DNA from 4 places in the Shewanella sp. JNE2 genome. Region 2 is predicted to be linked to each of the others. Evidence: predicted binding sites of a transcription regulator. Region 2 holds the regulator's gene; each other region holds the start of a gene.
The links. Region 2 encodes MetJ, which represses methionine synthesis genes. Its sites were predicted from a motif close to TAGACGTCTAGACGTCTA; they were not measured.

Region 1 (8,286 bases), 1.5 Mb from region 2:
TTTAATCATACCGGACTCCTAGAAGGTCACTGATGCTTTGATGGCTTCAAAGGTCTTAAGCGCATCGGGCATATATTCTTTTTCATGGACGAGTGGATACGGGGTATCTAAACCACAAACGCGGCTAATGGGCGACTCTAGATACAAGAAGCATTCTTGCTGAATCGTCGCCGCAATTTCACCGGCAAAACCACCGGTTAATGGCGCTTCATGGTTAACCAATAAACGTCCGGTCTTTTTGACAGAATCGGCAACGGTATCGATATCCCAGGGTGACAAGGTGCGTAAATCGATAACTTCGCAGGAGATCCCTTCTTTAGCGGCCATGTCGGCGGCTTTTTCAAGGATTTCCATTTGCGCACCCCACGCCACTAAGGTGATGTCTTTACCTTCGCGAACCACTTCAGCCTTGCCCAGTTCGATTTCATAATCGCCCGCTGGCACTTCGCCAACCGATGCGCGATATAAACGCTTAGGCTCAAAGAAGATCACCGGGTTTTTGTCACGGATTGACGCCAACAGCAGGCCTTTGGCTTGCTCAGGGTTGCGTGGTACCACGACTTTTAACCCCGGCGTCTGGATAAAATAGGCTTCGGGTGATTGCGAGTGATAATGTCCGCCCGCGATACCGCCGCCATAGGGCGTACGGAACACTAATCCACCGACATCGAACTCATTACCGCTGCGGTAGCGGAACTTAGCCGACTCGTTGACGATTTGATCGAACGCCGGAAAGATATAATCGGCGAATTGGATTTCAGCCACGGCAGTCATGCCATTTGAGGCTAAACCATTGGCAAAACCGGCAATACCTTGCTCTGTCAGCGGCGTATTAAAGCAGCGAGCGCGACCGAATTTTTCTTGAAGACCGGAAGTGGCGCGAAATACCCCGCCAAAGTGGCCCACATCTTCACCAAAAACGACCATGCGTTCATCGGCTTGCATGGCAATCGACAAGGCCTCATTGACGGCCTGTAACATATTCATTTCAGCCACGGCTTATAGTCTCCCTGCACTTTTTGGATAGGCTTGCGGATATTTTTTGATATGTTCTTTAAGATCGGCAAGTTGCTTTTTCAGCACTGGCGTCGGCTTGTCGTACACATCTTCAATAATTTCATCCAGCATAGGCACAGGAATTTTTTCAGCCACTTTTACCGCAGCCAATACTTCTTCACGATATTTCTCATGCAGTTTCACATCATCCGCTTCTGCCAACCAACCTTTGTTGATAAGCCATAATTTGAAGCGTTTAACCGGATCGTGTTGCTGCCACTTGGCTTCTTCATCTTTCGAGCGATAACCAGAGGGATCGTCTGAAGAAGAGTGCGCGCCGAGACGGTAAGTCATGGCTTCAATCAGCACAGGCGCATTATGCTCAATCGCATAGGCACGGGCTTGCTGGGTTGCCGCTAACACGGCCAACATGTCATTACCATCAACACGAATGGTGTGCATGCCATAACCCACACCGCGGCTAGCAATACCGTTACCGGCAAACTGCTCTTCGGTGGGCGTTGAAATGGCGTAGCCATTGTTACGACAGAAGAAAATCACTGGGCATTTCAGTACCGCGGCCATGTTTAGGCCAGCATGAAAATCCCCTTCCGATGCAGCGCCTTCGCCAAAATAACAAACCGCGACTTTGCGCTTACCTTGCATTTTTAAGCTGTAGCCCACACCAGTCGCCTGCGGGATTTGCGTGGCTAACGGTGACGAAATCGTTTGATAATGCAATGCCGCACTGCCGTAATGGATTGGCATTTGGCGACCTTTACCAAGATCTTTCTCGTTACTGAACATCTGATTCATAAACTGTTCAGTGGTAAAGCCGCGATAACGCAGCGCCGCATGCTCGCGATATTGCGCGAGGATCACATCTTCTTGATCGAGTGCGGCCACACTGCCGACAATCGCCGCTTCTTCACCCGTACAGGTCATGTAGAAGCTGATGCGCCCTTGACGCTGGGCGCCAAGCATACGTTCATCAAGTACCCGAGTGAATACACAGGTATCGTAAATTTTAGTGGCTAAGGTTTCATCTATCACAGGCAAAACCGCGGTTTCATAAGTGGTGCCGTCGGCTTGTAGAATTCGAAGGATAGGAATGTGTAGCGATGCCTTATCCAAGAAGCCGACACGGTGCACTGTATCAGTGTTGAGTGTTGCTTTGCTCATATTGTGCTCTTGTTATCTCATTACGCATCAAAGCGTTTTGATGCGTCTGTTTATACGAATATGCCCGATGAACATTACGTTAACGTAAACTACCTATCAACCATTGGCATAGCTCAAACCACAAGTTATCCCTGCCTCGCATGTATATATTGCTTTACAAGCCTAACGCACGTCCGCATTCACCGCAGGGATCAGGCAAATCACAGTGCGATTGCCAATAGGCACTTTGGCATTAGGGAACACGACAGACTCAAACTCATGTTCCACTTTAATTTCTTGCCCACCTTCCCGCGCTAATACAAAACCTTTCGGGAAAGATCTGAAGTTTTCGACATCGGTTGCGAAGGTAAATTCAAAATCATCGAAATGTTTATTGATGACGCGGCACACTTGGTACAAGTTAACCTTATCGGCATCAAATGCATCTAACTCCAACGGCTTAGCGGTGATTAAACGCATAAACATTTCATGTGCCGCAATAAAACGCGTCATGTCGTTCTGCCCCATCGGATACACTTTGCCAAGCTCAATGGTAAAGGCATCGGCGCCGTAGCGTTCAGAGGAAAAATAGCTGAAGGTCGTGGTCGGTTCGTGGTGGAAAAGTACTGTATCGACGCCGCTTGCGGCTAAAAACATAATTTGCTCGCCGCTAAAGGCGCGCCTTGGACGATAGGGATAGATAGCGAACTTTTCATGCTTCGAGGCGCGCATCGCCGTGTGCAGATCATAATGGATGCGCTGACGTCCATCGGCAACCGTAGTATAAAAACGATCGACATAGGCTTCGAGTTTTTTCGCGCGTACTCGCTCAGGGTTCACTAACCCTGGTGGATTGGAATGCTCACCACTAAACAGACGATTCATGTTTTCGTCAATAATCCGCGTACCGTTATTAATCGCTAATGGGTTACCAATGAGAAATAAAGTGCGCTGCTTTGCAATGATCTTTTGCTGTAAAAGTTGTTTAATTAAGCTATTGCAGAGTTCAATGGGCGCGGTCTCGTTACCGTGAACACCGCAGGAAAACACAATATCTTTTCCTTCATTCTGTATTGGTTCGAAAACAATAACACCGGTATCCCACACTTCCACTTGAGTATGATCGCCTAAGTTAAATGAAAATTCGCCATCGAACTGTTCAGGATGGGCTAAGGTGAGCGCTAAAAAATCCTTTGAATCTAACAGAGCTTGTAACACAGAATTCTCCTTATAATGGTGTGTTAAAAGTAAGCGCTAAGCGCTAAATAAACCTACAACACCTAAGCACTTAATACTCACCTTCAAAAGCGCTTCAATACTAACACAAGTTTTTCACCTATATCTCTGACATTCTTGTTGAACTACGCAGTTTTGGGGTAAAAATTTTGATTTCTCTTGAGAGAAATTAAGCATCGCACACCACAACAATTGCATAAAATTTTACAGCCATACTTGCTTTTAATCCTCTGTTTAATCACAATCCTTAGCCATCTAGACTTCTATTGGATTTAATTATGGCGTTAGCAACCTTTGGTGCCGGCTGTTTCTGGGGCGTAGAGTATTTTTTTAGACAAGTAAATGGCGTACTAAATGCCACCTGTGGGTATATGGGTGGCAATAATGCCGCCACTACTTATGAAGAAGTGAAAAAAGGTAAAACAGGCCATGCCGAAGTGGTGCAAGTGGAATTTGACCCTGCCCTTGTCAGTTATGAAGACTTGCTCGATGTATTTTGGAAAAACCACAATCCAACGAGTCTGAACATGCAAGGCGGAGATATTGGTACTCAGTACCGCAGCACCATTTTCTTCCACAACCGTGAACAAAAGGCCGCGGCAGAAGCCTCAAAGTTGGCTTTTGCCCGCTCGGGCCGTTGGGGATTACGCCATATAGTGACTGAAATAGTGCCACTGCAACAGTTCCATGTGGCTGAGGAATATCACCAAAATTATATTGATAAGAATAACTTACCCAGTTGCCATATCGAGTATTAATACGAGTTGGCCTTAAATCGGGCCAAATAAAAAACGCACTCACGGATTAACATGAGTGCGTTTTTTATCTCTGAAAAGCTCACTTAAGCGTTTAGTGCCTTATCAATTAATGCTTGTGCGTCTTTGATAATCTCAGCCAAATGCTGCTCACTGATAAAACTTTCGCCATAGATCTTAAATAAGGCTTCAGTGCCCGATGGACGCGCCGCAAACCAGCCATTCGCTGTGGTGACTTTGATACCACCAATGGCGGCATTATTGCCCGGTGCATGGGTTAACACGCTTTCGATTGTCTCACCCGCAAGCACTGTGGCATTTAAGGTCTCAGCATTGAGCAAAGCAAACTTGGCTTTGTTTTCAAGACTGATTGGGCTATCGATACGCTTATAGAAACTTTGACCAAATTGTTTTACTAACTCTTGGTGACGCTGACCAGGGGTTTTACCTGTCACCGCAAGGATCTCTGCTGCAAGTAACCCTAGAATAAAACCGTCTTTATCCGTGCACCAAGTAGTGCCATCTCGGCGTAAGAAGGCGGCGCCAGCACTCTCCTCTCCACCAAAGGCAATAGTCGCCTCAGCTAAACCATCGACAAACCATTTAAAGCCGACAGGCACCTCGAGTAATTTTTTGCCGTGGAAGGCGCAAATTTTGTCGATAAGCGCGCTTGATACCAGAGTCTTACCAATAGCTAAGCTATCGCTCCACAGGGGTCGGTGAGTCAGCAGGTAATCAATCGCCACTGCTAAATAATGGTTAGGATCCATTAAGCCCGTACCCGGGCAGACTATGCCATGACGATCATAATCGGGATCATTCCCAAGGCATAAATCAAAAGATTCTTTATGGGCGAGTAAACCAGCCATCGCATAGGGAGACGAGCAATCCATACGAATTTTGCCGTCTTTATCCAGTGGCATAAAGCTAAAACTCGGGTCGACTTTATCATTCACTAAGGTGATATCAATGCCGTAATGCTTAGCAATCGGTGCCCAATAATGGATACCCGAGCCACCTAATGGATCGACACCTAACTTAAGCTTCGCTTTCGCGATAGCTTGCATATCAATTACATTTTCTAGATCGGCCACATAGGGAGTGATTAAATCGATGGCATGCACATAGCCCGAAGTCAGCGCATCGACATAGGCGAGTTTATTCACGCCCTTAAGCTGCGTGCGAAGATAATCATTAGCTCGCGATTCAATCCAAGCCGTGATATTACCTTCGGCCGGTCCGCCATGGGGGGGATTGTATTTGATTCCACCATCCTGAGGCGGATTATGTGAGGGCGTGATAATAAGACCATCGCTAAGTGCCGCGCCGTTAAGATTAGCTTCGCGATTGGCACAAATGACCGCATGGGAAACCACTGGCGTTGGCGTAAATCCATCGTTTTGCTGGATGTGCACAGTGACTTTATTCGCGGCCAGCACTTCAATTGCCGATAAGTAGGCAGCAAAGGATAACGCATGGGTATCAATCCCAAGGATCAGCGGCCCATCGATATTTACCGATTGACGGTAGTCCACCACAGCTTGGGTAATCGCCCAAATATGCTGTTGGTTAAAACTGCCATTGAAGGCGCAGCCTCTGTGGCCTGATGTACCAAAAGTCACTCGCTGCTGCACATCATCCATATTGGGGGTTATGCTGTAATAATGGCTCATCAGTTTTGGAATATTCACCAGATCCATCTGACTTGCTATTTGTCCTGCCCGTTGATGTATTGCCACCTGATCCACTCCTACTGGAAAATAGCTTAAATTACTTGTAAAGGTTTTAAACACGCTGGGAAATAGCGTAGGCAACTTCAGCATCACAACCAAACTGTACCAATACCTCGACCAAAATCGCCTGTTTTTTGGCAGTATTATTATTTGTCGTCACCCAAAAACCGCTGCTGCCAATTTCCTTCGGATTGGCCGAAGGACTTGCTTTCAATAATTCTTCACGTGAGCGTGCAAAATAAAGTCGATCGCGCCCTTGGATCTGTAAAATTTGTGAAAATTGCGATTGGCTTTGCTGATATAAACTTTCAAGCAAAAATAAGAAACGGCCAACAGCCCCTTTTTGCTGGGCTAACTTATGCTCATCCACTAATTGTTTAAAATCGCTGACAGGAACTGACGACTCTATGACTGGTACTGACGTAACCAACGGTTTCTGTTCAACGGCTTCTAAACTGGGTTGGCTAATTGCCTGTGGCTCAACTTGTTCAATCGTATTCACGGATAGGCCGAGTAATCGACGCAGAATGTCAGAGGCGCTCTCACCAATACGTTCTGTTTTGCTGGCAATATGACGATAGAGCTCTTCATCCACTTCGATATATTTCATAACCTTTTTATCCTTTGTCATTCGTTAGGCCTAACCGAAAAATGTACCACAGGCGATCCACAAATAGGATCCTTGGGATCGCACCCAGTGTATCTATGTCTATCAATCTGATAAAGCATCATTAATCTAAAATTGTGCAAAATTGCACATCAAATTATCAGAATCGCGGCAATCGCTGAAAAAGCAACCAAGTTAGTTCGGCTTAACCACAAGACTTGTCAACCTCATCATATTAGGGGCACAATTCGCGTCTCGAAAAGCAAACCTCCCATAGGAAAACCCATGAATTATGTTTCCTCAGGTCAAGGACATGCGGTGCTAATAATCCATGGCCTGTTTGGTAATTTAGATAATCTCAAAGGCTTAGGCCAAGTGTTAGAAAGCCAGCACCAAGTGATCCGCGTTGATGTGCCCAACCATGGGTTAAGTGAGCATTGGGATCATATGGATTATCCTCGCCTTGCCCATGCCATGATAGATTTGCTCGATAACCTTGACATCGCTCACGCGCACATCATCGGCCACTCTATGGGCGGTAAAATCGCCATGGCCACGGCATTAGCCTTTCCAGAGCGCATTATCAGCATGGTCGCTGCCGATATTGCACCTGTCGCATATGAGCCTAGACACGATATTGTATTTGCTGCATTAGAAAGCCTGCCCTTAGAAGGCCATACCGACAGACGCTTTGCCCTAAACCACTTAATCAACCATGGTATTGATGAAGCCACTGCCCAATTTTTGCTGAAAAACTTGCAACGTACCGATACTGGATTTCGTTGGAAAATGAACTTAAGTGGTTTAAAAACCTGTTATCCAAACATTATTGGCTGGCATAATCAGCCACCGAACCCCGTGCTGAGCTATTCTGGCCCAAGTCTATTTATTCGTGGCGGTGATTCAAATTATGTCAATAGCGAACATAGGGGCGCGATTATGGCGCAATTCCCTACTGCACAAGCAAAAACACTTGAAGGTTGTGGACATTGGTTGCATGCCCAAAAACCTGCGATTTTTAATCGAATTGTGTCTGAATTTATTGACAAACAGGCAATGTAAATGACAAGGATTCTCAACTCAAATCATATAGCAGCCTTCACGTTGATGTGATATATTCGCGCCTCTTTTGGCCTTAGAACACTCTAGAGGACTAAGAAAGTATGTTATCTCAGTACATGGAACAAATTGAAACGATTGGCCTAAACCTGTTTTTTGCAGCGATATTTTTCTTTATCGGCATGGCTATCCATGATGTCCTCAAGCAAGGTAATGTGCCAAAATTTGGTCGATTTATTGTTTGGTTAGTGTTATTTCTCGGCTGCGCCGGGTTTATTGCAAAAGGTATTATCCAGATTACTTGGGAAGGCTCAGGGATCGGTTAAACAACAAGAACATGGCAAAAGAAGCAACTGATAGAACTACCATTGACCTTTTTGCCAATGAAAAGCGTCGGGGCCGCCCACGAAGCAATCCTCTGTCCCGTAGCCAGCAGTTAAAGGTCAATAAACGCAATCAGATCCAGCGGGATAAAGCCAAAGGATTAAAGCGAATAGAGTTAAAGGTGTCACAAGATTTGTATGACGCCTTGAATGAGCAGGCATTGGCCAGTAACATCAGCCGTAGCCAGTTAATCGAATTAATTCTTCAGCGACAAATTGAGTGCTGAATAATCGATAGCCGCAAGATTAACGTATAAGTGAACTAGACATTAAAGGATAGACAATGGCAACTGTAGGTCTTTTTTTCGGTAGCGACACAGGCAACACCGAAGCCGTCGCCAAAATGATCCAGAAAA
Region 2 (8,286 bases):
GATTGGTATCGGTCTACGTTGGGCGAATAAGGAGCTTAACGCTGGAGTTGAAAGCAGTATTCTTAAGGCGGCGGCCATTATTGGGCCTGTAGCGATCAGTTTAGGTTTGGCGTGCTTAGTGTTTGATTTAACCAAGCCATTCCATTTCTGGTTAATCTTGATTAACTACAACTTCCAGTCAGTGATGGCTATTGGGGTGTTGGCGCTGCTGGCTTATTCACCCTTGGCATTTGCCTACGCGATTCTCGTATTGCGTGACGATTTGCCAAAGTGGGGCTTAGGTTTCTTAGTGCCTATTGCTAAGTTACTTATGCCCTTTAGAAAGGTGATTGAAGTATTGCTGTTTGTCCTCGCTATTGGCGTAGGGGCTTACACTGGCTTCTTAATTTCGGCCATGAATGCCTATCCTATGCTCAATACTGCGGTACTGCCTGCACTGTTTTTAGTGTCAGGCTTATCGGCGGGCGCTGCGGCTAACGCGGTACTGGCGTTGCTGATGTTTAAGACAGACAGTCACGATAAAACGCTTGTCAAAATGCACGGTTTAGAATTGCCTGTGATGGCGATTGAAGTCATGTTCCTGTTTATGTTGTTCTGCGCCTTGTACTTTAAAGGTGGTGCTGCGGCTGCAGCACTGGCTTCATTGACAACAGGTGTTTGGGCAAGCGTATTCTGGATTGGCGTAGTGGGTATCGGCTTTGGTATTCCATTGCTGTTTATGCTGCTACCCGCTGCGACTCGCCATACTAAGGGCGCAATGATCATGGTTGCCTGTGCTAGCTTAACGGGCGTGCTCGCACTGAGACACTTTATTGTGTACGCAGGACAAAGCTACTTAAGCTGAGTGTAGATAGGCTTTACATATTGAGAGATAAAGAAAAAGCACTGGCAATGTCAGTGCTTTTTATTGTTTGAATCTTGAGAAGGTTTGCCTGTACAAGCAGGGCACTTATTGGGGTAATAGCTCGATAACCGACTTTACCGTTAACACTAACGCGCTGATGGCACAGAGGGCTAATGTCGCCATTTTTGTTTTATGTTTATCGATGCGTCCCACGAGTTTACCTGCGACTAAATAACCCAAAATGACTGAGGGTAATAGCATTAAGGAGAGCCATAGGTGTTTGATCTCTAGCAAGCCTGTTACAGCTAAAATACACAGCGCAATCATAGAGCTAAAAATAAAGAAGGCCGATAAAGCTGCGCGAAACTGCGAGGCATCTTTGCCTGCCAATAAAATCGCCATTGGCGGGCCACCAATTGCGGCAATATTGCCGAAAATCCCTGAAACCACACCCGCACTGAAGAGGGTTGCTTTATTAACGGGGAGACTGAATTTATATAGGCTGAGAATAACCGCGATTGTCACAATGGCGGCGATGGATAAACCGAGTATGGGTTGAGGCGCAAACAGCAACAGGCTGGCACCGATAAAACCGCCGGGTACGCGACCGATAAGAGCATATTGCAAGCCATTGAATTCTAAATGACCGCGCTCACGCACTAAGGTAAGTAGCGCGATAGAGAATCCCATCGCAATAACGGGTGCAGGGACAAGCTGCGGATCGACGATATACAACAAGGGGCTAGCAACAACCGCAAGCCCAAATCCAATCAGGCTTTGGGTTAAGGCGCCCATAAACACGATTAGCGAGGCTAAGGCAAGTGTCTGGGGATCTATCATAGAAAACATAGGGTTCCTACATACCCCAAAATCTCAAGATAAACTCATCGCTTGAGATTATGTAGGCATAAACAAAAAGGGACCGTTAACGATCCCTATTGATGAGCAATGTGATCTTGAAAATAACAGCAATCTTGGAAGCGACGAGTCGCTATTCCATGTCTTCCCACTCGATCCCCATTTCGTCCATCAACAACTTGGCTTCGGCGGGAATACTATCTGGGTTGTCTTTTGACAGATCGTCATCGTTAGGCAATGGCTGGCCAGTGTAGGCGTGCAAAAATGCCTCACACAACAGCTCGCTGTTGGTGGCGTGACGTAAATTATTGACCTGACGACGAGTACGTTCGTCCGTAAGGATCTTAAGCACTTTGAGCGGAATGGACACAGTAATTTTCTTTACTTGCTCATTCTTCTTGCCATGTTCAGCATAGGGGCTGATATATTCCCCATTCCATTCAGTCATTGACTCACCTGTTATAACGCTAAATTCGGGGCAGATTTTAAACCCTTACAAACAACAGTCAAATTATTGCTACTATTTCTTAGGGATTGCAAACAGATTTCTTTATGTTTAGACGTCTAAACGTCTTAACGCCTATTGACGATGTGGTTGGGCTTAGGTACATTTAGACGTCCAGACATCTCTATCAGTCTACCGAATTTAGGAGTCCACCCATGGCAGAGCGTCAATTAGCCACACTGGCAGTGCGTCAGGGTATCGAAAGCGATACTCAATATGGTGCCGTTGTGCCACCGATTTATTTGTCGACTAATTACGCCTTCGATGGTCATAACAATCCCCGCGAATTCGATTACAGTCGTTCAGGCAACCCAACGCGCTGCATTTTAGGCGAAGCATTAGCCCAATTAGAAAAGGGGGCGACTGCTATAGTGACATGCACTGGCATGGCGGCCATCACCTTAGTGACCACCTTACTCGGCCCAGATGATCTCTTGGTTGTGCCCCACGATTGTTACGGCGGTTCCTACCGTTTATTTACCAACTTGGCGAAGAAAGGCCAGTTTAAGCTGATTGTGGTGGACCAAACTGACAGTCAAGCGTTAGCCGCAGCCATAGCGCAGAATCCTAAGATGGTGTGGCTCGAAACCCCATCGAACCCGTTATTGCGTGTGGTGGATATCGAAGCCATTGCTAAGGCGAGCCATGATGTCGGCGCGCTGGTGGTGGTCGATAACACCTTTTTATCGCCGATATTGCAACAACCCCTATTGTTAGGTGCGGATATCGTTATCCATTCCACCACTAAATATATCAATGGTCACAGCGATGTGGTCGGCGGCGCTGTGGTCGCCAAAGATGCACAAATCGGCGAAAGCTTACATTGGTGGTCGAACACTCTAGGCTTAACGGGGTCAGCCTTCGACAGTTATCTGACCCTGCGCGGCCTACGTACTCTAGCGGTACGCATTCGCGAACATCAAGCCAATGCCCAGCGCATTGTTGAGGTATTAACCCAAAGCCCTGTGGTGAGCAAAGTCTATTACCCTGGTCTTGCGGATCACCCTGGTCACGCCATTGCGGCCAAGCAGCAAAAAGGCTTTGGCGCTATGCTGAGCTTTGAGCTCAAAGGCGGCGAGACCGAAGTGGTGGCCTTTTTAGGTGCATTAAGTTTATTTAGCGTGGCAGAAAGTTTAGGTGGCGTCGAAAGTTTAGTGGCCGTGCCCGCCACTATGACCCACAGAGCCATGGAGCCGCAGGCGCGCTTCGAGGCTGGTATTAAAGACACCCTATTGCGTCTATCGGTGGGTATTGAAGATGCCGCCGATTTAGTTGCAGATATTCAAGCAGGATTAGCCGCCGCTGCGGCTTGTCAGTAGAGGAATAATAGATGGCACGTTGTCACTTACATAAATTTGGTGGCTCCAGTTTAGCGGATGCCGATTGTTATCGTCGAGTCGCCCATATCCTGTTAACCCACGGTCATAGTGATGATCTTGTGGTGGTCTCTGCAGCGGGTAAGAGCACGAATTTTCTGTATAAATTATTAGCGCTGCGTGATGCGGCTCAGCTATGGCAAGAAGAATTACAAGTGCTGATCAGCTACCAACAGGGGTTGATTGAGCAGTTGTTGTCGAATGAACAAGCCCGCGATCTGCGTGAGCGTTTGGCGACTGATAAAGCGCAACTTATCAGCTTATTATCCTTAGACGTTCGCAACGATTACCAAATCAACCATGTGGTGAGCTTTGGCGAACGTTGGTCGGCACGCTTAATGGCGGCGCTGCTGCGCGAATCTGGTGTGGCGGCAAGCCATGTGGATGCCTGTTCAATTTTAGTGGCCGATGAAGCCGCTGTGCCGCAAATTCGGGTACAGGAATCCCGCGCTAAAGTACAAGCCCTATTAGCCGCGCATCCCAATGAACGCTTAGTGATCACAGGTTTTATCTGCGCTAACGAGCGTGGCGATACCTTATTACTTGGTCGTAATGGTTCAGATTTTAGCGCCAGCCTGATTGCTAGTCTTGCCGATATCGAGCGCGTGACCATTTGGACCGATGTGGAAGGGGTGTTCAACGCCGATCCTAATAAAATCAACGATGCTAAGTTACTAAAAAGTATGTCACTTGCCGAAGCCGATCGCCTAGCGCGTTTAGGCTCGCCAGTATTGCATTCGCGCACTTTGCAGCCGTTATTCAATACCGAAGTGAGCTTAGCGGTGCGTTCAAGTTATGCGTCCCACACTGACTTTACCTTAATCGCGCCCCACAGTTCGTCGGCGAGTGCGCCTGTGGTGACTAATCTCAATGCCGTTGTCTTGTTCGGCTTTAAACTCACAGGGGAGTTAACTCGTTTATTAGATTTATTGATTGCCGCGGGTTTCACGCCATTGGCCCATTGGACCTCTGCCCATCAAAGGGTTGAACTTGCTTATACCGCTGAGAATCAAAAACAAGTTCAAAGATTACTCGATGCCGAGGCAGAAGCATTCGGGATCAGCGATCAGCAGATCAACACAGATTTTGGTTTAGTCGCATTAGTGAGTGCGGACGCCGAACATTATCGCCGCAGCTTCGCACGTTTACTGAGCCGTGATGCTAAACCTTTGTTCAGTGGCGATTTAAGCCTAGTGACGCTAGTGCCACAGTCACAGGTGAATCTGTTAACCCAAAAAGTCCACCGCCGCTGTGCTGGCCCGCGTAAACGCATTGGCGTCTTACTGCTCGGTGTGGGCAATATCGGTGAGGCTTGGGTCAATCTGTTCAAGTCGGTTTCGCCATCACTGGACCATGAACTTGAGGCTAAGGTTGAGTTAGTGGGATTAGTTAGCTCCAGTAAGGCGTTGATCAAATCCGCTGGCATTAACTTAGCCAATTGGCAGACCGAATTCGAGGCAGATGCTACGCCTTGGCAATATGAGCATTTATTTGAGCAGTTAGAGCAAGTTAACTGCGATGAGCTGGTGGCCTTAGATATCAGTGCCAGCGCCAGTTTGACGCTGCAATATCCAGAACTGTTCGAGCGCGGTATCCATGTGGTGAGCGCGAACAAACTCGCGGGCTCGGGTCCACTACCTTTTTACCGTGAGTTAAAGCAGCAACTAGGTAATCGTCGCTTATTTTGGCGCTACAATGCTAGTTGCGGCGCCGGCTTGCCTATCCAGCATGCGCTGAATGATCTGCGTAACAGCGGTGATAGCGTTGAGGCCGTGGGGGGGATTTTCTCCGGCACCCTGTGTTGGTTATTTGAGAAATACGATACCAGCAAGCCATTTTCAGAATTAGTGATTGAAGCCAGAGGCTTAGGTATTACTGAACCCGATCCCCGCGACGATCTATCCGGCCGTGATATGCAGCGTAAGTTGCTTATTTTAGCTCGTGAAATTGGCCTTGAAATAGAGCTTGAAGATATTGAGCTGCGTTCATTAGTGCCCGCACATTTAGCGGATATTCCCTTAGAGCAGTTTCTTGCTCGCATTGCCGAGTTAGATGCCGATTTGCTGCAACAATATGGTGCGGCGGCTGAGCAAAATAAGGTGCTCAGATACGTGGCATCCTTAGACAACAGCGGCCCAGAGCTTAAGGCTGAAGTGGGCTTGCAGTGGATTGATACCGATCATCCCTATGCCAATTTAACCCCGGGGGATAACGTGTTTGTGATCCGCAGCGCCTTCTATCAAGGTAATCCGCTGATCATCCGTGGACCGGGCGCAGGCCGCGAAGTGACAGCGGCAGCAGTGCAGTCAGACTTGACCCAGATTTGTCGCGATCTATTGCAGGAATAGATTTAAATTCAAAAGCTTAAAGGACTCATTCGAGTCCTTTTTTTGCTTGTGGCATATGGGATGATACTTTAAGTTGGTTCATTGTCGATTAGAGAAGATTGTTTTTAGGGCTACTCATCCTTTATGGCAGCCTACAAACACTGCTGGACGTTGGTTTGATTGAAATAGCTTAAGCATTATCTACTCAGCTTTGCTACCTCTAATTGTTTAATATGCTAGGCTAACTCTATTCGCCATCTTCGTGTCGGGCTTACAATACTAATATTGCTAAGTGGGTCATTCATTTTCTCTTCAATAGATCTCATTCCAACATTACTGCCAGAAAAAAAGTCATCTACATCTGTATCGTTTTGGATAAAACCGAGTACTACTGGTTCTTTTATCCCTATGTTCTGTAATTTCGTCATATCAGATAAGCAAGCTTTTATCCCAAATTTATCGCCGAGTTTTCTATACTTAATCTCAATCCCCTTTAGGATCGGCAAATCATACAAGTGTATATCACTACCCTTGTGAACTCGTGTGGGATGATCAAAATATCGTTCAACATCTATACAAGCTATATCAATTTTATTGAAATATTCTGTGTGAACAACGGATATATTGTATTTTGCATGAGGGTGTCCTGTGCCGGAAATTTCTATTAGATGAGGTAATTTCCTTTTAATTTCTGAATACAGCATCGATTGGATATCTGACTCGAATAAGTAGCTATAAGGTGCAGCTTGGAAGCTATCAAATAACTCCAATATTGATATCTCAACAACTTCACGTATCTCATCATTTGATATGTTCATGCGGATTCCTAGATCTTTTCTAAGCAGGAATAAAACGGTTGATTAAAATTAGCGAGGAAGGAGAACAATGACAACTGTTACCGCCTCGTTATCAATCATCATTAATTAGTATAACTTATTAATTTTTTTTTTTAAAAGTTTACCTTGTAGATCTCCTATGGGAAATATTGCAAAACAATTTTTGAAAGGGTTAATACTCTAGAACGCAATGGGGTAGAAATTGGCCTGAATGGATTTTTTGGCTTGACTTGCATCTCAGTTTCTCTAGTATATGGACATGTAGACGTCCAAACGTCCATTTGATTTGAACCACTGAACTATAGAGTCGTGCCATGGGCGGTTAGTCGTGCCAAGGGCGGTTGAGGAAATACACATGGCTTTTCATCACGCACAACATTCACATTCGCTAAACCAGAGCTTGTCTGAGCTTAATGGCGATATTAATGTTTCTTTTGAGTTTTTTCCGCCATCGACCCCCGAAATGGAACAGATCCTGTGGAATTCTATCCGTCGTTTAGAGCCACTGAATCCTAAGTTTGTGTCTGTGACTTATGGTGCTAACTCTGGCGTACGTGACCGTACCCATGGCGTGATTGAGCGTATCCAACAGGAAACGGATCTTGTTGCCGCGCCGCACTTAACCTTAGTGGATGCCAGCGATGAAGAATTATTAGAACTGGCGAAACATTATTGGAAATCGGGCATCCGTGACATAGTGGCACTGCGTGGTGACTTACCCGCAGGCAGCCCAAAGCCAACCCGTTTTGCGGCCGATTTAGTGCGTTTGCTGCGCTCTGTGGCTGACTTTGATATTTCCGTTGCGGCCTATCCAGAAGTGCACCCCGATGCGAGCAATGCACAGGCGGATTTGATCAACCTTAAGCGTAAGATTGATGCGGGTGCCAGCCGTGCCATTACCCAATTTTTCTTCGATGTGGAATCTTACCTGCGTTTTCGTGATCGCTGCGTTGCCGCTGGTATCGATGTTGAAATCGTGCCAGGCATCTTACCTGTGACTAACTTTACCCAGCTAAAACGTTTCGCGGGCATGACCAATGTGTCGTTACCTAATTGGTTACATAAGCAATTTGATGGCCTAGAAAACGATGCGGGTACACGCCAATTGGTGGGGGCAAACGTGGCAATCGATATGGTAAAAGTATTGTCCCGTGAAGGCGTGAAGGATTTCCATTTCTACACCTTAAATCGCGCCGAATTGACCTACGCGATTTGCCACACTTTAGGCGTGCGCCCTAAATAACACCTTATAAAATGAGCTAATAAAAACGCCGCAGAGAATGCGGCGTTTTGTTTTTTCTGTACTTTAAATTTTAAATTGAGCCAATAACGTTGTTAAACGGGCTGCGAGTTGGGCAAGTTCATCGCCAGCGCGTGCAGTTTGTACCGCACTATCTGTCGCATTGGTTGCAATATCATTGATGTTATTGACATTTTTATTAATTTCTGCCGAAACGGCGCATTGCTCATTTGCGGCGCTGGCAATTTGAATGTTCATTTGGCTAATAGTTGAAACGGCATGGGTAATGGCTTCGAGTGC
Region 3 (8,286 bases), 1.7 Mb from region 2:
CTGGAATAGTTAAGCCTTCGCGGTGGAAGGTTTTCACGTTATGCACCATCTCATCAAGGCTTGGGGTGATAAGGCCCGACATGCCGATGATATCGATATTGTGTTCTTTCACGGCGTCGAGAATTCGCTCCACCGACACCATCACGCCTAAATCGAATACCTCAAAGCCGTTACAGGCGAGCACTACGCCGACGATATTCTTGCCGATATCGTGCACGTCACCTTTTACGGTCACCATCAATATCTTGCCATTAGACTGACCTGCGACTTTTTCCTTTTCAATAAAGGGATTGAGGTAAGCCACGGCCTTTTTCATCACCCGCGCAGACTTAACGACTTGTGGCAGGAACATCTTGCCCGAGCCAAATAAGTCGCCGACCACATTCATGCCGTCCATCAGTGGGCCTTCAATCACATCGAGTGGACGTTTCGCTTCTTGGCGAGCGGCTTCGGTATCTTCATCAATAAATTCGGTGATGCCTTTAACGAGCGCATGGGCTAAACGCTGATTAACTGGCCAAGAGCGCCATTCTAAATCTTCTTTCTTACCCACCTGCGCGCCATCACCGCGGAATTTCTCTGCGATTTCAAGTAACTGCTCTGTATTGCTCGAGCCTTCAACTGGGCAGGGCAAGTTAAGCACCACGTTTTCGACGCGCACTTTAAGCTCGGGGTCGATATCATCGTAAATGGCTAACTGACCCGCGTTCACAATCCCCATATCCATGCCGACTTTAATCGCGTGGTACAGGAATACCGCGTGGATCGCCTCGCGCACTGGGTTGTTACCACGGAACGAGAACGACACGTTCGACACGCCGCCCGAAATCATCGCATGGGGCAGGGTGGCTTTAATTGCTTTAATGGCATCAATAAAATCGACAGCATAATTGTCGTGTTCATCAATACCCGTGGCAATCGCAAAGATATTGGGGTCGAAGATAATGTCTTCTGGCGGAAAGCCGACCTTATCGACCAGCACGCGGTAGGCACGGGTACAGATCTCAATTTTGCGCGCTTTAGTATCGGCTTGGCCTTGCTCGTCGAATGCCATGATAATGGCCGCCGCGCCGTAGCGTTTCACTAAGGTAGCTTGCTCGATAAATTTGGCTTCGCCTTCCTTAAGGGAAATCGAGTTAACAATCCCCTTGCCTTGGATACATTTGAGGCCAGCTTCAATCACCTCCCACTTAGAGGAGTCGATCATAATCGGTACGCGGCTGATGTCCGGCTCAGAGGCAATCAAGTTTAAAAACTTGTGCATGATCTCCACGCCATCGAGCATGCCTTCGTCCATATTGATGTCGATGATCTGCGCGCCGCTTTCAACCTGTTCACGGGCGACATCGAGCGCCTGCTCGAACTTGCCTTCTTTAATCAGTTTTAAAAACTTGGCAGAACCTGTGACGTTGGTGCGCTCGCCCACGTTCACAAACAGGGTTTGGGCGTCGATAGTGAGTGGTTCCAAACCCGCAAGACGGCAGGCAACCGGAATGTCGGGTAAGACGCGAGGGTCATATTTTTCAACCGCTTGACGAATAACGCGAATATGTTCAGGCGTACTACCACAGCAACCGCCGATAATGTTGAGCATGCCTTCGCGCGCCCAATCTTCGATCACGTTCGCCATATCTTCTGGGGTTTCATCGTAACCGCCAAACTCGTTCGGCAGGCCTGCATTCGGATGCGCCGACACATAACACTCACTAATGCGGGATAATTCTTCCACATAGGGGCGCAATTCTTTTGGCCCAAGGGCGCAGTTTAGACCGATAGATAAGGGCTTGATATGGCGAAGGGAATTGTAAAAGGCTTCGGTCGTTTGGCCAGTCAGTGTGCGACCAGAGGCATCGGTAATGGTGCCCGAAATCATGATCGGCAATCTGTCGTTAGAATGCTGTCCAAATAAGTCATCAAATACGGATTCAATCGCAAACAGTGCAGCCTTGGCGTTTAAGGTATCGAATATGGTCTCGACCATAATGATATCCGCGCCGCCCTCAATCAGTGCCTTAGTGGATTCTTTGTAAGCGGTCACTAACTCATCGAAGCTGACGTTGCGATAGCCAGGGTCGTTCACATCAGGGCTAATCGAACACGTACGGTTAGTGGGGCCTAACACACCGGCGACGTAGCGTGGAATGCCTGTGGCAGCAAAGGCTTCATCACAGGCTTCACGGGCGAGGCGCGCGCCTTCGCGGTTAATTTCGGCTGACAGCGACTGCATGTCGTAGTCGGCCATGGCGATAGTCGTGGCGTTAAAGGTGTTGGTCTCAATAATATCGGCACCGGCGTTTAAGTAGTCGGTGTGAATTTGTTTGATAATGTGAGGCTGCGTGAGCACTAACAGGTCGTTATTGCCCTTAACATCCGTATGCCAATCCTTAAAGCGTTCGCCGCGATAGTCCTCTTCCTCCAGTTTGTAGCCTTGGATCATAGTGCCCATGGCACCGTCTAAGATCAGAATGCGCTCTGCAAGCTGTTTGCGAATGTCTGCTAATATCTGGCCGGCTTTGGTTGAGGGTATCGTCATAAATAATTACCTTAAATACAGCTAAGTTAAGTCCAAGCATCGACCCTTGTTATGCAAAATGCATTTTATTCTGGTCTATCGACATTTGTTTTTGGATACTTGTTTTTATAAAATGTTTTTGGACATTTAAACGTATAGACGTCCATAATACGCGACTTATGATCGTCAGGGCAAGATGAAAGTCAAAGGCATTAGGCTCTAGGCATTGGTGCCTAGCACCTAGGCGCTAGGTCCTAGGCTTTATTTAAAGGCATATATGAAACAAGTGCAGCTTTTATTGTTACGCCACGGAGAGTGTGAAGGCGGCGCCATCTTGCGGGGGCGTGTGGATGTGCCTTTGAGCGAAAAGGGTTGGCAACAAATGTCGGCAGCGGTTGAGGCGCAGGCCAGCGTGTGTAGCGCGATTTATAGCTCGACTTCATGCCGCTGCGCCGATTTTGCCCACGCTTTCGCCGCCGAGCTGCATTCGACAGCGGCGTTGGTATCAGTCACTAGGCCATTGCAGGCGCAGTGTTTGTCGGGTTTACAGGAAATTGATTTTGGTGATTGGGACGGTTGTCGGCTCGATGAACTGTATCAACAAGAGGGCGAACGCTTAGTGGCGTATTGGCAAAATCCTTGGCAAACGCCGCCGCCCAATGGTGAAACTATGGCAAGTTTTGAGTCGCGGGTGAATGGGGCGGTTGATCAGATACTCGCCGCCGAGTTTGAACGATTGACCCTCGACTCACATAAAATGGGTAATGAAAACAGTGCCGTTAATGAGCGCGGTGACAATATGCCTGCTACCAAAGTGTGGGTTGTGACCCACGGCGGGGTGATCCGTCACTTAATGGCTCGCGCCCTTGGGGTTGAACGGGCGGTGGGGTTTTATAGTCAACTTGATTTACCCGTGGCGGCCGTGGTGACTATTAATGTGCTACAAGATGAACAGGGTGCCTGCTATTGGCGTTTAGATTGGCCAAGTGGGCGCAGGTGTTGAGGCCTTATTTCACGACCTAGGAGTTATGGTGTAGGCGTGATCGTTTGGCGAGAATAAGCTGACATGAAAATATTCTGATTTAAACAGCATTGCCTAATGGGATAGATGTAGGATAATGCTTTTCCCTGACGTTTGAACGAGATAGCGTATTACATGCGCAATGAGTGATAACGTCGCAGAAATAGGTGTTGGGAATAGACTCTCTTGTTCGAATCGCTCCGTTGTTTTCATTCTCAATGGCGTTGTGAACAAAGTGCATATCAACCCAAACATAATAGGGAATCGGGGCGCTGCTTGTCAGTCAGCCCGAACTGTACCCGCAACTGTGAGTAGTAAAAGAAGAACCTAGAACCTAGAACCTAGAACCTAGAACCTAGAACCTAGAACCTTCTTTCCCTACAAGTCAGGAGACCTGCCTATTTCTGTTATCGCTGCGTGCAGCCTTAGTTCTCGAGCGGGTGACTCGAGGGAGCAGATAACAATGTACATAGCCTTTTTTAATCTAGGTTTGGACTCGCTAGGAGCGCCGCGTTGGTGAAACTCTCTGCAATCCAAATGAGCCATAGTTTGAGTGACAGTAACACTCGTCCGTCAACGAACCAGAGTGTCGCACTCGATGTCAGCCAGTTAAGCTGGTGTATCGGTGGCAAAACCATTCTATCCAATATTAACTTTTCGTTGCCAACGGGGCAGATGCTGGGGCTGATTGGGCCTAACGGTGCGGGCAAGTCTAGCTTGCTGCGCTGTTTGTATCGATTTGTGCGCCCGACTCAGGGCAAAATTACCCTTTTTGATCAAGATATTGAGCTCTTATCGCCCAAGACGTTTGCTTGCCGTGTCGCCGTCGTGCAGCAAGATACACCGCATTATTTTGACCTAACCACAGAGCAATTGGTTAGCATGGGCTTAACGCCCCACAAGGGCATGTTCGATACCAATTCCAGTGGGGATGCTGAGCGCATTGCTCAGGCCTTAGATAAAGTGGGCTTGAGCCATAAGAGGTATCAACAATATGAGCACTTATCTGGTGGTGAAAAGCAACGCGCCTTGATTGCCCGCGCCATAGTGCAGCAGCCGCAGCTTTTAATCCTAGATGAGCCAACTAACCACCTCGATGTGCGCTATCAAATTCAGATCCTCGAATTAGTGCGTAGTCTTGGGATCAGCGTGATTGCTTCTATTCATGATCTTAATCTAGCCAGTGCCCTGTGCGACAGTTTGTTGTTGATCCATAACGGTGAAGTCAGCGCTATGGGGACGCCAACCGAAGTATTAACAGAGGCGCGCATTGGTGATGTGTTCGGCGTGTGTGCTCAGGTATCGCCCCATCCACAACATAAAAAGCCCTTAATCAGTTATTTTTATGGTTACCACCATGTGGCTCATGGCCTGAACGAGCGAGGCGAGGGCGGATGATGTCGAGGAATAAACAACATTTCCTCTCATATTTGGGGCGTATTGTGACACCGTTGACGAGACAACAACTGATGCTGCTTGTATTGGGCATCATCACTTTGGTCACCCCTATTGCTGCGGCGAGCTTTGGTGCGGCAAATATCCGCTTTATAGAAGTTATTCAAGTGTTTACAAATAATGTGGTGAATCCTGTTCAAGCCAATGGTATGACTGAGCGCATTGTGATGGAACTAAGACTGCCGCGCATTTTACTGGCTTTTGTGGCGGGGGCAGGCTTGTCAATGGCGGGGAGTGTGTTGCAAACCGTGACCCGTAATCCGCTCGCCGATCCCTATTTGTTTGGCATTAGCTCAGGCGCATCTTTTGGCGCTGTGGTGATGTTGACGATTTTTACCGGTTCTGGTTTATTTGAACATTCAGCATTAATTGCAAGCTCAGGTATTTTTAGCGGCTCGGGTGCTTTTGCTGGGCTGCTCTGGTTTAGCTTACCCTTTGGCGCTTTTATCGGTGCGAGCTTATCTGTGTTAATTGTGCTTGCCTTGTCTGGGCTTGGGCTTAATAGCCAAGTGGAGCGCATGTTGCTTTCTGGTGTGGCAACCTCCTTTATGTTTGGCGCATTAACGAGTCTGCTGCTGTATTTCGCCAGTCCACAGGCCACGGCATCAGTGCTCTTTTGGAGTTTAGGCAGTTTCGCTAAGGCCAGTTGGTCGTTGCTAGTGCTGCCGAGTTTAGTGATAGGCGTGAGTCTGGTGATTATTTTAGGGATGAAGCGTCAGATCATGGCGTTGCAAGCAGGGGACGAAACCGCCCATACCTTAGGGGTGAATGTGCCTAAGCTGCGGCTCAATATGTTGCTGCTTTGCTCCTTGATTACCGCCGTATTGGTTGCCACCTGCGGCGGCATTGGTTTTGTCGGTTTAATGATCCCCCACACAGTGCGGTTATTATTTCCTAGTCGTCAATCAATATTATTAACCGCGTTGGTGGGAGGATTATTTTTGGTGTGGATTGATGTCTTAGCACGTTGTTTGTTGGGCAATCAAGAGTTACCCGTGGGTATTATTACTGCCGCCATAGGGAGTTTTTTCTTTTTGATTATCCTGCGGCGGCGAAAAGTAACCCGTTAATTTAATGCTTACGACCTATGGAAAAGAGTCATGGAATGCATCGTAGTGATTAAATTTGGATTAGCAAGTGGAGTGTGAATGTCTCAATCAGCCGTGTCGTTTCAAATTAACCCTGTGAGCAAAGTACAAGAACAGTCGATTCAACAGAAAATAAATCTTAAGACTAAGCCGCTTGGCGCCCTCGGGCAGCTCGAATCCTTAGCATTACAAATAGCTCGCATACAGGGTGCTGATCAGCCATATATAGCGAATCCCACCATGCTGGTGTTTGCGGGTGACCATGGCATTGCAGCAGAAGGCGTTTCCATTGCCCCTAGTGAAGTGACGCGCCAAATGGTGCAAAACTTTGCCCATGGCGGTGCGGCAATTAATGTTTTTTGTCGGCAAGTTGGCTTTAAGCTCGAAGTGATCGATTGCGGTATTTTAACGCCTATCGAAGGGGGTAAAGGCATTATTGATCAACGTCTTGGCGCAGGAACGGGCGCTATTCATTTAGAGCCTGCCATGGCGCTGGAAACCGTCGATAAAGGCTTTGCGATGGCGCGTGATTTGATTGAACGCCACCACCAAGCGGGCTGTAATCTGGTGGCCTTTGGCGAGATGGGCATAGGCAATACCTCTGCTGCATCTGCGATTATGGCGGCGATAATGCAGCTCGATGTGATTGATTGTGTTGGCCGTGGTACTGGCATTAATCAAGAAACCTTAGCGCGAAAATTGATGCTGATTGAGCTAGCGTTATTGCTACATCAAAGTGCGTTAACTGGACCAAAAGAAGTGTTGGCGTGTTTAGGTGGTTTTGAAATTGTGCAGATGACAGGCGCTATGTTAGCCGCCGCCGAGCGTAACATGCTGGTGGTTGTGGATGGTTTTATCGCGACTGCCGCTGCATTAGTCGCAGTAACAATAGCGCCTAATGTGCGCGACTATTTGATTTTTGCCCATCAATCAGAAGAGCAAGGCCATCTGCGAATGTTAGAATTTTTGCAGGCTAAACCTTTGCTATCGCTTGGCCTAAGATTAGGCGAAGGCACTGGTGCAGCCTTGGCTCTACCGCTTATCCAAGCAGCAGTAAATTTTTACAATCAAATGGCGAGTTTTAGTGATGCGGGGATTGAGGCTGTTGTATGATATGCATTAGCTAAGCTGTTTATTTTACTTATTTAAAATAATAACTTTTTAGCCAACCGTTTTAATTTTAAACCTTGCAGCAAGTGTGGATTCACTAAGGATGCTTTATGTCAGAACGCGAAAGCTGGCACAAAGAAATAGATTTATTTTTAGTTGCTATGGGCTACTTTACCCGCATCCCAATGCCTAAATGGGTTGAGGTTGATAGCGATAAACTCAATAAGGCGAGCCGTTATTTTGGCTTAGTGGGCCTGTTAATTGGGCTATTAAGTGCGATTGTCTTTTGGTTAACACAGAATTGGCTTCCTGCAGGGGTATCAGTGCTGTTAGCCATGTTAGTTGGCGTTTTACTGACAGGTGGATTCCACGAGGATGGCCTAGCCGATACCTTCGACGGTTTTGGCGGTGGTTGGACGGCAGAAGATAAACTGCGGATCATGAAGGATTCGCGGCTTGGTAGTTATGGCGCTATCGCCTTGATATTAGCGTTATTGCTGAAATGGCAGTTGTTGGTTGAATTGGCACTTTATGATCCCGTGGTTGCAGGCTCGGCGCTTATCGTGGCGCATACAGTGAGTCGCGTGGTTGCTGCGAGCATTATTTTTACCGAAAAATATGTGCGCGATGATGAAACCAGCAAATCTAAACCACTATCTCAGCATCAAGGCATTAATGAGCTATTTATCTTGGTTGCCAGCGGTGTATTGGTGTTGTTATTCCTTAAGGGATTAGCAGCCCTCTCATTGTTGTTGGTGATGATCGGGTTACGCCGTTTGATTGTCGTTATTTTTAGACGTCAGATTGGGGGATACACGGGCGATACTTTAGGCGCGGCACAACAAATATGCGAGATTGTTTGTTATCTTGTGCTGCTGATTGTTGGAAGTATTCTGTGATCCATTTAGTCGTAGGAGGGGCCCGTAGCGGCAAGAGCCGTTACGGCGAATCCTTAGTGCGCCAATATACGGCGCTGGGATTTGATGCGTGCTTTGTTGCTACAGCGCAAGCACGGGATGCCGAAATGACTGAACGTATAGTGAAACACCAACAAGACCGTGCAGATGATGGTATTGCATGGCAATTAATTGAAGAACCCC
Region 4 (8,286 bases), 1.4 Mb from region 2:
ATAGGGACGATTAGGTTGTCCAAGAATCGTAAAATAAACAGCTTGGCCAGGTTTAACGTTGATAATATCAGCCTCCGATATTTCAGCCTTGACGGTCATAGTATCAAGCTGTGCCATTTCAACTATGGTTGGTGTCGTTTGATTCGCGTTAACGGTTTGCCCAACTTCGACAGCAGAATATACAACGGTGCCATCCATAGGCGCGGTAATTTTGGTATAACCTAAATCAATCTTGGCACTATCAACTTTAATTTCAGCCTGTTGTTTTTGAGCCTCTAATTGTTCTATTTCAGCTTGATAAACAGTCAAAGTTGCTTCTGCCGCTTCATAAGACGCTCGAGAACTAGCATTATCTGCTAGCATTTGTTGTTGACGAACAAACTCAAGTTTGGCTTGCTGTATTTGTGCTTGCTTTGCACGATATTGAGCATTGATAATTTTCAGTGAGGCTAAAGCTTCTTTGATCGTATTCTGTTGTGCCAAGCTGTCGATTTGAGCAATTAAATCGCCTTGCTTAACCTCATCACCTGACTGTACAAACAAACTGTCAATCTGCCCCGACACCTGTGCACCAACACTGACTTGCTTTAATGCCTGTAACGTACCATTTGCAAGCACTGTACTTTCAATATCACCGATATATACCGCTTCTGTAACATAGGCTGGCGGTGTTTCTGGTTTATACCACAGGGAAAATGCTCCCCCACCAATGATAATAAGGCCGCTAATCACAATCAGCAGTTTACGCTTTGAGGATTTTTTCATCGGTATATTCACATCCAATAAACTAAAAAGCCGCAAGCATATTGCTCACGTAGAAAGATTAAATTATGTAGGTAGTATATAGAGTTAATAAAAGACAGTAGACGAAGGAAATGTCGTTAACAGGTAAAGATTTGCAAATATCTGTGTAGATAGTTACAAGGCAAACACGGTTGAGTGATGCTTAGGCTGTAATGCCAATTTAGTGTGATACCGAATCGTCGGGTTGTAGATTATCGGGGTCTATATTCCTCAAACAGGCGAAACATGGCAAGTCGATAACTCAAGGATTAAAGCGGATGCATAAACATCCGCCTTCTATCGTATTGATATTATTGATAATAAATAAGTTAACAATTAACCTAGTCGGCGACGCAGTTCCCGTGTGGCATCGACCATGTTTTTTAAGGCGGGTTCGACTTCATCCCAAGTGCGGGTTTTTAGACCACAATCTGGGTTGACCCACAGTTGACGTACGGGCACTTTTTGCGCCGCTTTCTCGATTAAGTGTACCATGGCCTCCACACTTGGGGTGTTTGGCGAATGAATGTCATACACACCTGGGCCAATTTCATTTGGATACTCAAAATCTTCGAAGGCGTTGAGTAACTCCATCCGTGAGCGCGAAGTCTCGATAGTAATCACATCGGCATCCATGGCGGCAATCGCGGCAATCGTATCGTTAAACTCGCTGTAACACATGTGGGTGTGGATTTGAGTCTCATCAATCACGCCAGCAGCGCTGAGTTTAAAGGCATTGACCGCCCAATCTAAATAGGCTTGCCACTCACTTTGTTTCAATGGCAGACCTTCACGGAAGGCGGGCTCATCGATTTGTATAATGCCAATACCGGCATTTTGTAAGTCCACCACTTCATCACGAATAGCCAGCGCCAGCTGAGTCGCAATCACATCGCGGCCGATATCCTCACGGGCGAATGACCAATGCAGAATCGTCACAGGGCCAGTTAACATGCCTTTTACAGGCTTGTCGGTGAGACTTTGGGCAAACTCGGCCCAATCAACCGTCATCGCCTTTGGACGACTAACATCACCATAGATCAACGGCGGCTTAACACAGCGTGAGCCATAACTTTGCACCCAACCATTTTTAGTAAAGCCAACGCCCGCAAGCTGTTCACCAAAATATTCCACCATATCGTTACGCTCGGCCTCACCATGAACCAGTACATCGATACCGAGTTTAAGCTGGCGGTCGATAGTATCGCGGGTGACTTGTTGTAATTGCTCGGTATATTGTGCATCACTCAGCTCACCCTTGCGCCAGCGACTACGTAGTCCACGGATTGCTGGTGTTTGTGGGAAGGAGCCAATGGTGGTGGTCGGCAACAGAGGTAAACGATACTTCTGCTGCTGCACAGCTTGGCGTACGCTGAAATCACTAACGCGCTCATAATCGGCAGATGTCAAGGCAGCAACGCGAGCAATCACTTGACTGTCGGCGGCCTGCGCTTTCGCCTCACGGCGTGCCAAACAGGTTTGCACAATCTCTTTTGCCGCGACCGATTCAGGTGCCAGTAGTAATTGGCGCACATTGGCCAGTTCGAGTAATTTTTGCTTCGCAAACGCGAGTTGTTGACGCAGCGCGGGCTCAAGCGTGGCTTCCACCTCTAAATCCACAGGACTGTGCAGGAGTGAGCAAGAGGTGCCAATCCACAAGCGATCTCCTAGATCACGGGCAACCGCGCCTATGCGTTCGGCAATCAAATCCGCCTCTGCCGCCCACACGTTGCGACCATTGACCACACCCGCCGACAAAATTTGATCTTGACCAAGCGCATTGGCAAAGACTGCCAATTGATCCGGCGCTGTGACTAAATCGACATGCAACCCCGCAACAGGCAAAGCCGATACCAGCGCCTGATGGTGAGCGATACCACCGTAATAACTGGTAAGAAAGATCTTCACCTTCGCAGTGCTGAGTGCTTGATACGCCTCAGTGATCGCCGTTTGCCATTCGCCATCCAATTCCAATGCGAGAATGGGCTCATCGAGCTGTACCCATTGCACTCCCTGAGCCGCAAAACGCGCCAAAATGTCAGCATAAGCAGTTAATAAATTGGGTAATAAGCTTAACTTATCAAACTCTTGGCCCACTGTTTTAGCTAGGTACAAGTAGCTAACAGGGCCGAGTAGCACAGGTTTTGCTTTATAACCTAAGGACTGCGCTTCGCTGACTTCATCGAAAAATTGCTCATAGGTAATCGAAAACACTTGGTTTTGGCTGAGCTCAGGTACCAGATAGTGATAGTTAGTATTGAAATACTTGGTCATTTCAGAGGCTGGCGCATCTTGGCCCGTTGGCGCTCTGCCGCGGGCAACACGGAATAAAGTATCGAGATCGATTGCTCCTTCACCACGATGACGCTCAGGAATGGCATTTAAAGTCGCGCTTAAGGTCAGCACTTGATCATAAAAGGCAAAATCACCTACGGGAACTTGCTCAATGCCAGCAGCAGCTTGCCACTGCCAATGGTTGCGGCGAAGTTCACTCGCCACTTCACGCAATTGTGCCTGAGTGCTCTCACCACGCCAGTATTTTTCTAAGGCAAATTTCAATTCACGACGACGCCCGATACGGGGAAACCCAAGACTATTTAATTGCATACCATATCTTCCTTTATTTGAGATAAGCCATATTCGGCACTTGCACCCACCAGATTGTTTTCTCTTGGCACTTTTCAGCATTTCAGCCTTGATAAATAACAATGGGCGTTTGGACGTCTAGAAGTTTATTGTGTTAGTCTCTATCCCAGCAACCGAATTGATTTCAAGCACAACATGAGCGAAATTCACTTGGAGTGAACATGATCGAACTAAGACACCTGCGAACCTTAATGGCCCTGAAAGAAAGCGGCAGTTTGGCGGGCGCGGCCAAAAAACGTTTTGTCACTCAATCCGCCCTCTCCCACCAGATTAAGGAGTTGGAACAACGAATTAACTCACCCATTTTTGTGCGTAAGAGTAAGCCACTGTCATTCACCCAAGAAGGTGCACGCCTGCTGCATCTGGCCGAAGAGATTTTGCCTAAGGTGTTAGAAACCGAGACAGATTTGAAGAATGGGCTGGAAACCGAAACCAATCAGTTGCGCGTCGGCATTGAGTGCCATAGCTGTTTTCGCTGGTTAATGCCTGTGATGGAGCAATTTAGGCAAGATCATCCAGCAGCCGAGTTAGACTTGTCGAGCCGTCACCTGTTCGACTCGCTCAATGCCTTAGAAATGGGTGAACTGGATATTGTATTAACCTCAGATCCTGTGCCTGGGCATTCACTCGCCTACCAGCATTTGTTTGATTTTGAAGTGAAGTTAGTGGTTGCAAAAGATCATCCCTTAGCAAAAGAAGCCTATGTCACCCCTAAGCAATTAGCACACTTGCCTATTATCAGTTATCCGGTGCCGTTGACGCGTTTAGATATTTATCGCCATTTTTTAGAGCCTGCGGGCATAGAGGCAGGCGAGCAAAAAACCTGTGATTTAACCATGATGTTATTGCAACGCATCGCCTGTAAAGACGGCATAGCCGCACTGCCAAGTTGGTCGATAAATGAAGGACATGGACTGAGTCTCGCCACGGTAAAACTCGGCCAAGAAGGCTTAAAACGCCCGCTATTTGGCGCCTATCGCCGCCACAGCGCAAACTCAGCATTGATCCAAAATTGGTTACAACTGGTGGCGAGTGAAGGTTTATCCCGCCAGCATAAATCTAATTGATTCAGGTAGTAAGCCCAATAAAAAGCCTGCAAATACAGGCTTTTTATTGGGCTAATATGCTATCAAATCTAAAAATTACAACGGATTCATTAATAGTCCGCGCATAGATAAGATACGGCGCAGAATTAACCCTGGAGAATTGGGATTTCGAGTCTGCCGTAGATTATGGGCAATCATAAATTCTTGACGCAGATCTTGATCTAAATCTAATGATTCAAACGCTTCTATGGTTAAGGTTTGCTGCTGTTTATCAATCAATGACTTAATTACACTTAACGGGAAAGATTGCTCAGCACTAGCATTAAGGTAAGCAAATGCGGTGAGCGCAATAATTTGGCCAAAAACACTAAAGAGCGCTAAGGTTTGTACTTCATCGGGATCAACCTCAACGCCTTCCATACCCACCAAACTGTCTACCGCATCAATCGCAATACTTTCTGTTAATTTCCAATAACCTTGAACTAACTTTTTATAGGGCTGCGGTAGCTCATCGAGGCGTTCTTTAAGGTAGAAAGTGAAAGCATAACGATAAATATTGACCTGCCCTAAACGGATCAACGCTTCTTTTAATGAGCGAGATTTGTGATTTGCCACCACGGCCGCCTGCGCAGAATTACTACGCATTAACATATGTGCCGCCAATGCAGGGTCACTCGAAATAATATCGATCACATTACGAATATCGCCTTCGGCAAGGATCGCTTTTTTAAGGGGAATGAGAATTCCTCTCCGGCCAATCACTTGCTCTTCATTTGCGATGATCGCCCTAACTTGAGTAAAAACCTGTTGCTCAAGATCAGTCATAAGACACTTTTCACCTGTTTACTAAAAATTAAGATGATTCGATTACGACCCATATCATACCCAAAATTCAAAGAATTTCAGCACTTAGTCATTGATTGTGTAATGAAGATAACCATAAATTAATATGGTCGTCGGTAACTCAAAGTGACCGCACAAAAAAATGTTTTGTAATCCACTGTTTTAAAAGGCTTTAACTTATACCCGCTCCACATGAGTCATACAATTAAGTAAAACACCTCAACACCATTTCTACAACAAAACCAACTTGGTTATAGTTAAGTTACAGCCCATGTTGCTCAACATCTGCACACAAATACAGCGATAACAGCAACCCTAAAAGCTAATCCAAAATAAACGGCTAAACTGAACTCTATCCTGAAAAAACAAAAGCTAAAAACATCAGCGCAATAAACATAACGCATTGAAAAATAACCACTAACTTTCTAAAAAATAACTTATATTCAAATTAATGCTGAATAACAATCAAAGAAAATAAGTTTAAAACCACCAAAAGATCACAATTACACGCTAAACTCATATCAAAAAACAATCAAATGTGACTAAAATCAACAAAAACAATCTATTTGAAAAGAAAAATTAACTTAAGTATTATGGATAAAATGTGTTTTTTTTGCTCAAAACTCAGAAATGGCAAGCGTTTTGACTGTTTCAGATAACTTAACGGAGAGAAAGATGAGATACAGTAAATTTACAATTGCTTTGTTATGCTTTTTTGTAAGTAACTCGTTCGCCATAGAATTGATAACAACAACTGAAAACCAAGCTGTAAATGAGATCAAGCAAGAATTTGACATTGATAATTTGTTGATATCTGTAAATAATCGATTATCTGAGCATCAACAAAATGAGTATGATTACAAATTACTACTTACAAATATTAAAAATGAAAAAGAGAATTATAATAAAGCAATATTAGAGTTACCGAATGCAATTTTAAAAGATAATAACGCTAGCAATTATTTCAAACAAATTGAAACCTTAGTTAAAAAAATTGACTCACTTGAAAAACAATCTGTCAGTGATGAAATTAAAAATAAAGAAAATTATCAGGGAATATTAAAACAGTACGACATTATCAATAGTAAACGCTTACAGAAAATAGAACAGCTTTCTTCATTAAAAAAGAAAATCGTAAATCGTATTATAACTGAATTATCAAGTGCTGAAAATGTTAAATCTATTGACTTAGAAAGCTCAATGACCTGTTCTAAGTTTCAATCTATAAATGATTGTTTAAAAGACACTGAAAAATATACTGTTAAAAATACTATCAATTCAGATCCTTTCCTTAGCGATAAAAGTGTTCTTCTATCATATAAAGTAATTGATGCAAGTATGAATATGAATGGTGAATTACACTATAAAGTTAATATGACTTTTAAACCGTCATATAACAATAAAATCGAGTCTATGCTCAATGACAAACTTGGCCTGAAGTCTACAGTCGTCACACTGACTAGCAATGTCGATGCTGATTGGTATGTTGATGGTGCTAAAGTAGGCACTGGCAAAAAGGTAAACTCTGAAGTCACCTTGGGTAAACATGGGATCGTTGCATCCTATAAAACAATGAAAAAATCTACGGTAGAAACAATCGAAACATTAGAATCAAATCTTGTTTTCAACTATTTATTTGATGATATAGACAATCAATCTGCACTTAAGTAATAGTGCATCATTTAAGCGTAAAAAAGCCACCTTAAAAATGATTTAAAGGTGGCTAAATATATTTTATAAGTGATTAGAAGCGATAACCTAAGGTTAGACGGATATCACGACCTCGGCCAGAATAATAACTATCCCACAAACCACCACCATAATAACCTGAGCTAACATATTCTTTATCGAACAAATTATCGACGCGTAGACTCGCTAACCAAGCATCACGATTATAATTTAAGGCTAAATTACCGAGCACATAACTTGCCAGCTTATCGCCTTCATTAGCATTATCGCCTTCAATAAAACGATTACCCGTATAAATCGCCTCGGCAAACACTTGGAAATGCTCGGCGAAATCCATACTGATATAACCACGTCCAGTATGTTTTGCCACCCAAGACAGTGCTTTACCATCATTCACCCCATCGGTAAATTCGGCATCGATATAGTTATATTCAAGCCCTAATTGCAGTGCTTGAGTGATCTGCCAATCCCAGTCTGCGCTCGCACCATAACGGCGTGAGGCATCGGCATTGACGTTCGCGCCTTGGAAACTACCACCAACAGGTTTTTCCGCACTGGGGTCGAAGACAATTTCATCTTCTAAATCGAGGCGGTATAAGCTTACGCGCAGGCTTTGGCTAGCAACAGTCCAATCCCAACCCGCCTCATAGGAGCGGCCCGTCTGCGGCTTTAGGCCATAGACATCTTTCGGGGTGTAGGCTTGCTCATCGACCTTAGCGAAACGGAAGTTTTCATCGCCGCGTAGATAGAATCTGTGCTCGGCGCTTGGGCGATAGTTTAGACCGAACTCGAATGCGGTCGCATCTTCATCTAAATCAATACCATTTGGATAGACATTGCCATCGACTAACTCGTCGGTTACCCGCGCATAACGTCCACCTACCACATAGCTTAAGCTGTGGCTTAATGGCACTGTGGCCTGTACATAAGCACTTTGCATTTCTTGCACATTGCTACGCGCCATAGTGTTATAGTCGGCCTTACCACGGCTAAGATCTAAACCTGTCACTAGATTTAGCTCACCTTGGCGAGTGGTATAATTTGCTAAGGCCTTAGGACTAAACATTAAGAGAGAACGGGTATTATGACTACCTGCCCCCCAGTTCAGCGAGGTCACTAAGGTATCGCTATAATCCAGATCCGCCGCTAAGGCCCAATTTGGGTTAAGCTGATGCTCATAACCACTGCGCGCCGCTGTGGTCATCTCATGGACATATTCGCTTTTATTGGAAGATTGACGAGGGTTTTGTTTAAATTGATCTTTGGTAAGTGAACCGGG

Region 1: msrA (peptide-methionine (S)-S-oxide reductase MsrA) is a predicted target of MetJ. The motif match lies at 3,642-3,659, and genes of this name have one in related genera.
Region 3: metH (methionine synthase) is a predicted target of MetJ. The motif match lies at 2,661-2,678, and genes of this name have one in related genera.
Region 4: metE (5-methyltetrahydropteroyltriglutamate--homocysteine S-methyltransferase) is a predicted target of MetJ. The motif match lies at 3,501-3,518, and genes of this name have one in related genera.

The regions. Positions count from the first base shown of each region.
Region 1 is NZ_CP096169.1:2,117,479-2,125,764, reverse strand. It holds gene MZ182_RS09580 (dihydrolipoyllysine-residue acetyltransferase) at 1-9, opposite strand, end outside; gene MZ182_RS09575 (alpha-ketoacid dehydrogenase subunit beta) at 19-996, opposite strand; gene MZ182_RS09570 (thiamine pyrophosphate-dependent dehydrogenase E1 component subunit alpha) at 1,000-2,178, opposite strand; gene astE (succinylglutamate desuccinylase) at 2,341-3,375, opposite strand; gene msrA (peptide-methionine (S)-S-oxide reductase MsrA) at 3,672-4,151, shown strand; gene pgm (phosphoglucomutase (alpha-D-glucose-1,6-bisphosphate-dependent)) at 4,235-5,887, opposite strand; gene seqA (replication initiation negative regulator SeqA) at 5,934-6,491, opposite strand; gene MZ182_RS09545 (alpha/beta fold hydrolase) at 6,774-7,550, shown strand; gene MZ182_RS09540 (DUF2788 domain-containing protein) at 7,652-7,873, shown strand; gene ybfE (LexA regulated protein) at 7,885-8,157, shown strand; gene fldA (flavodoxin FldA) at 8,214-8,286, shown strand, end outside.
Region 2 is NZ_CP096169.1:594,344-602,629, forward strand. It holds gene nrfD (NrfD/PsrC family molybdoenzyme membrane anchor subunit) at 1-844, shown strand, start outside; gene MZ182_RS02740 (sulfite exporter TauE/SafE family protein) at 950-1,693, opposite strand; gene metJ (met regulon transcriptional regulator MetJ) at 1,836-2,150, opposite strand; gene metB (cystathionine gamma-synthase) at 2,363-3,526, shown strand; gene MZ182_RS02755 (bifunctional aspartate kinase/homoserine dehydrogenase II) at 3,538-5,931, shown strand; gene MZ182_RS02760 (hypothetical protein) at 6,147-6,728, opposite strand; gene metF (methylenetetrahydrofolate reductase) at 7,102-7,989, shown strand; gene MZ182_RS02770 (methyl-accepting chemotaxis protein) at 8,053-8,286, opposite strand, start outside.
Region 3 is NZ_CP096169.1:3,519,834-3,528,119, reverse strand. It holds gene metH (methionine synthase) at 1-2,533, opposite strand, end outside; gene MZ182_RS15840 (histidine phosphatase family protein) at 2,790-3,515, shown strand; cobalamin riboswitch at 3,736-3,950, shown strand; gene MZ182_RS15835 (ABC transporter ATP-binding protein) at 4,050-4,931, shown strand; gene MZ182_RS15830 (FecCD family ABC transporter permease) at 4,931-6,058, shown strand; gene cobT (nicotinate-nucleotide--dimethylbenzimidazole phosphoribosyltransferase) at 6,137-7,189, shown strand; gene MZ182_RS15820 (adenosylcobinamide-GDP ribazoletransferase) at 7,297-8,085, shown strand; gene cobU (bifunctional adenosylcobinamide kinase/adenosylcobinamide-phosphate guanylyltransferase) at 8,082-8,286, shown strand, end outside.
Region 4 is NZ_CP096169.1:3,795,673-3,803,958, forward strand. It holds gene MZ182_RS16925 (efflux RND transporter periplasmic adaptor subunit) at 1-765, opposite strand, end outside; gene metE (5-methyltetrahydropteroyltriglutamate--homocysteine S-methyltransferase) at 1,120-3,390, opposite strand; gene MZ182_RS16935 (LysR family transcriptional regulator) at 3,591-4,496, shown strand; gene MZ182_RS16940 (HDOD domain-containing protein) at 4,572-5,300, opposite strand; gene MZ182_RS16945 (hypothetical protein) at 5,994-6,989, shown strand; gene MZ182_RS16950 (TonB-dependent receptor) at 7,063-8,286, opposite strand, start outside.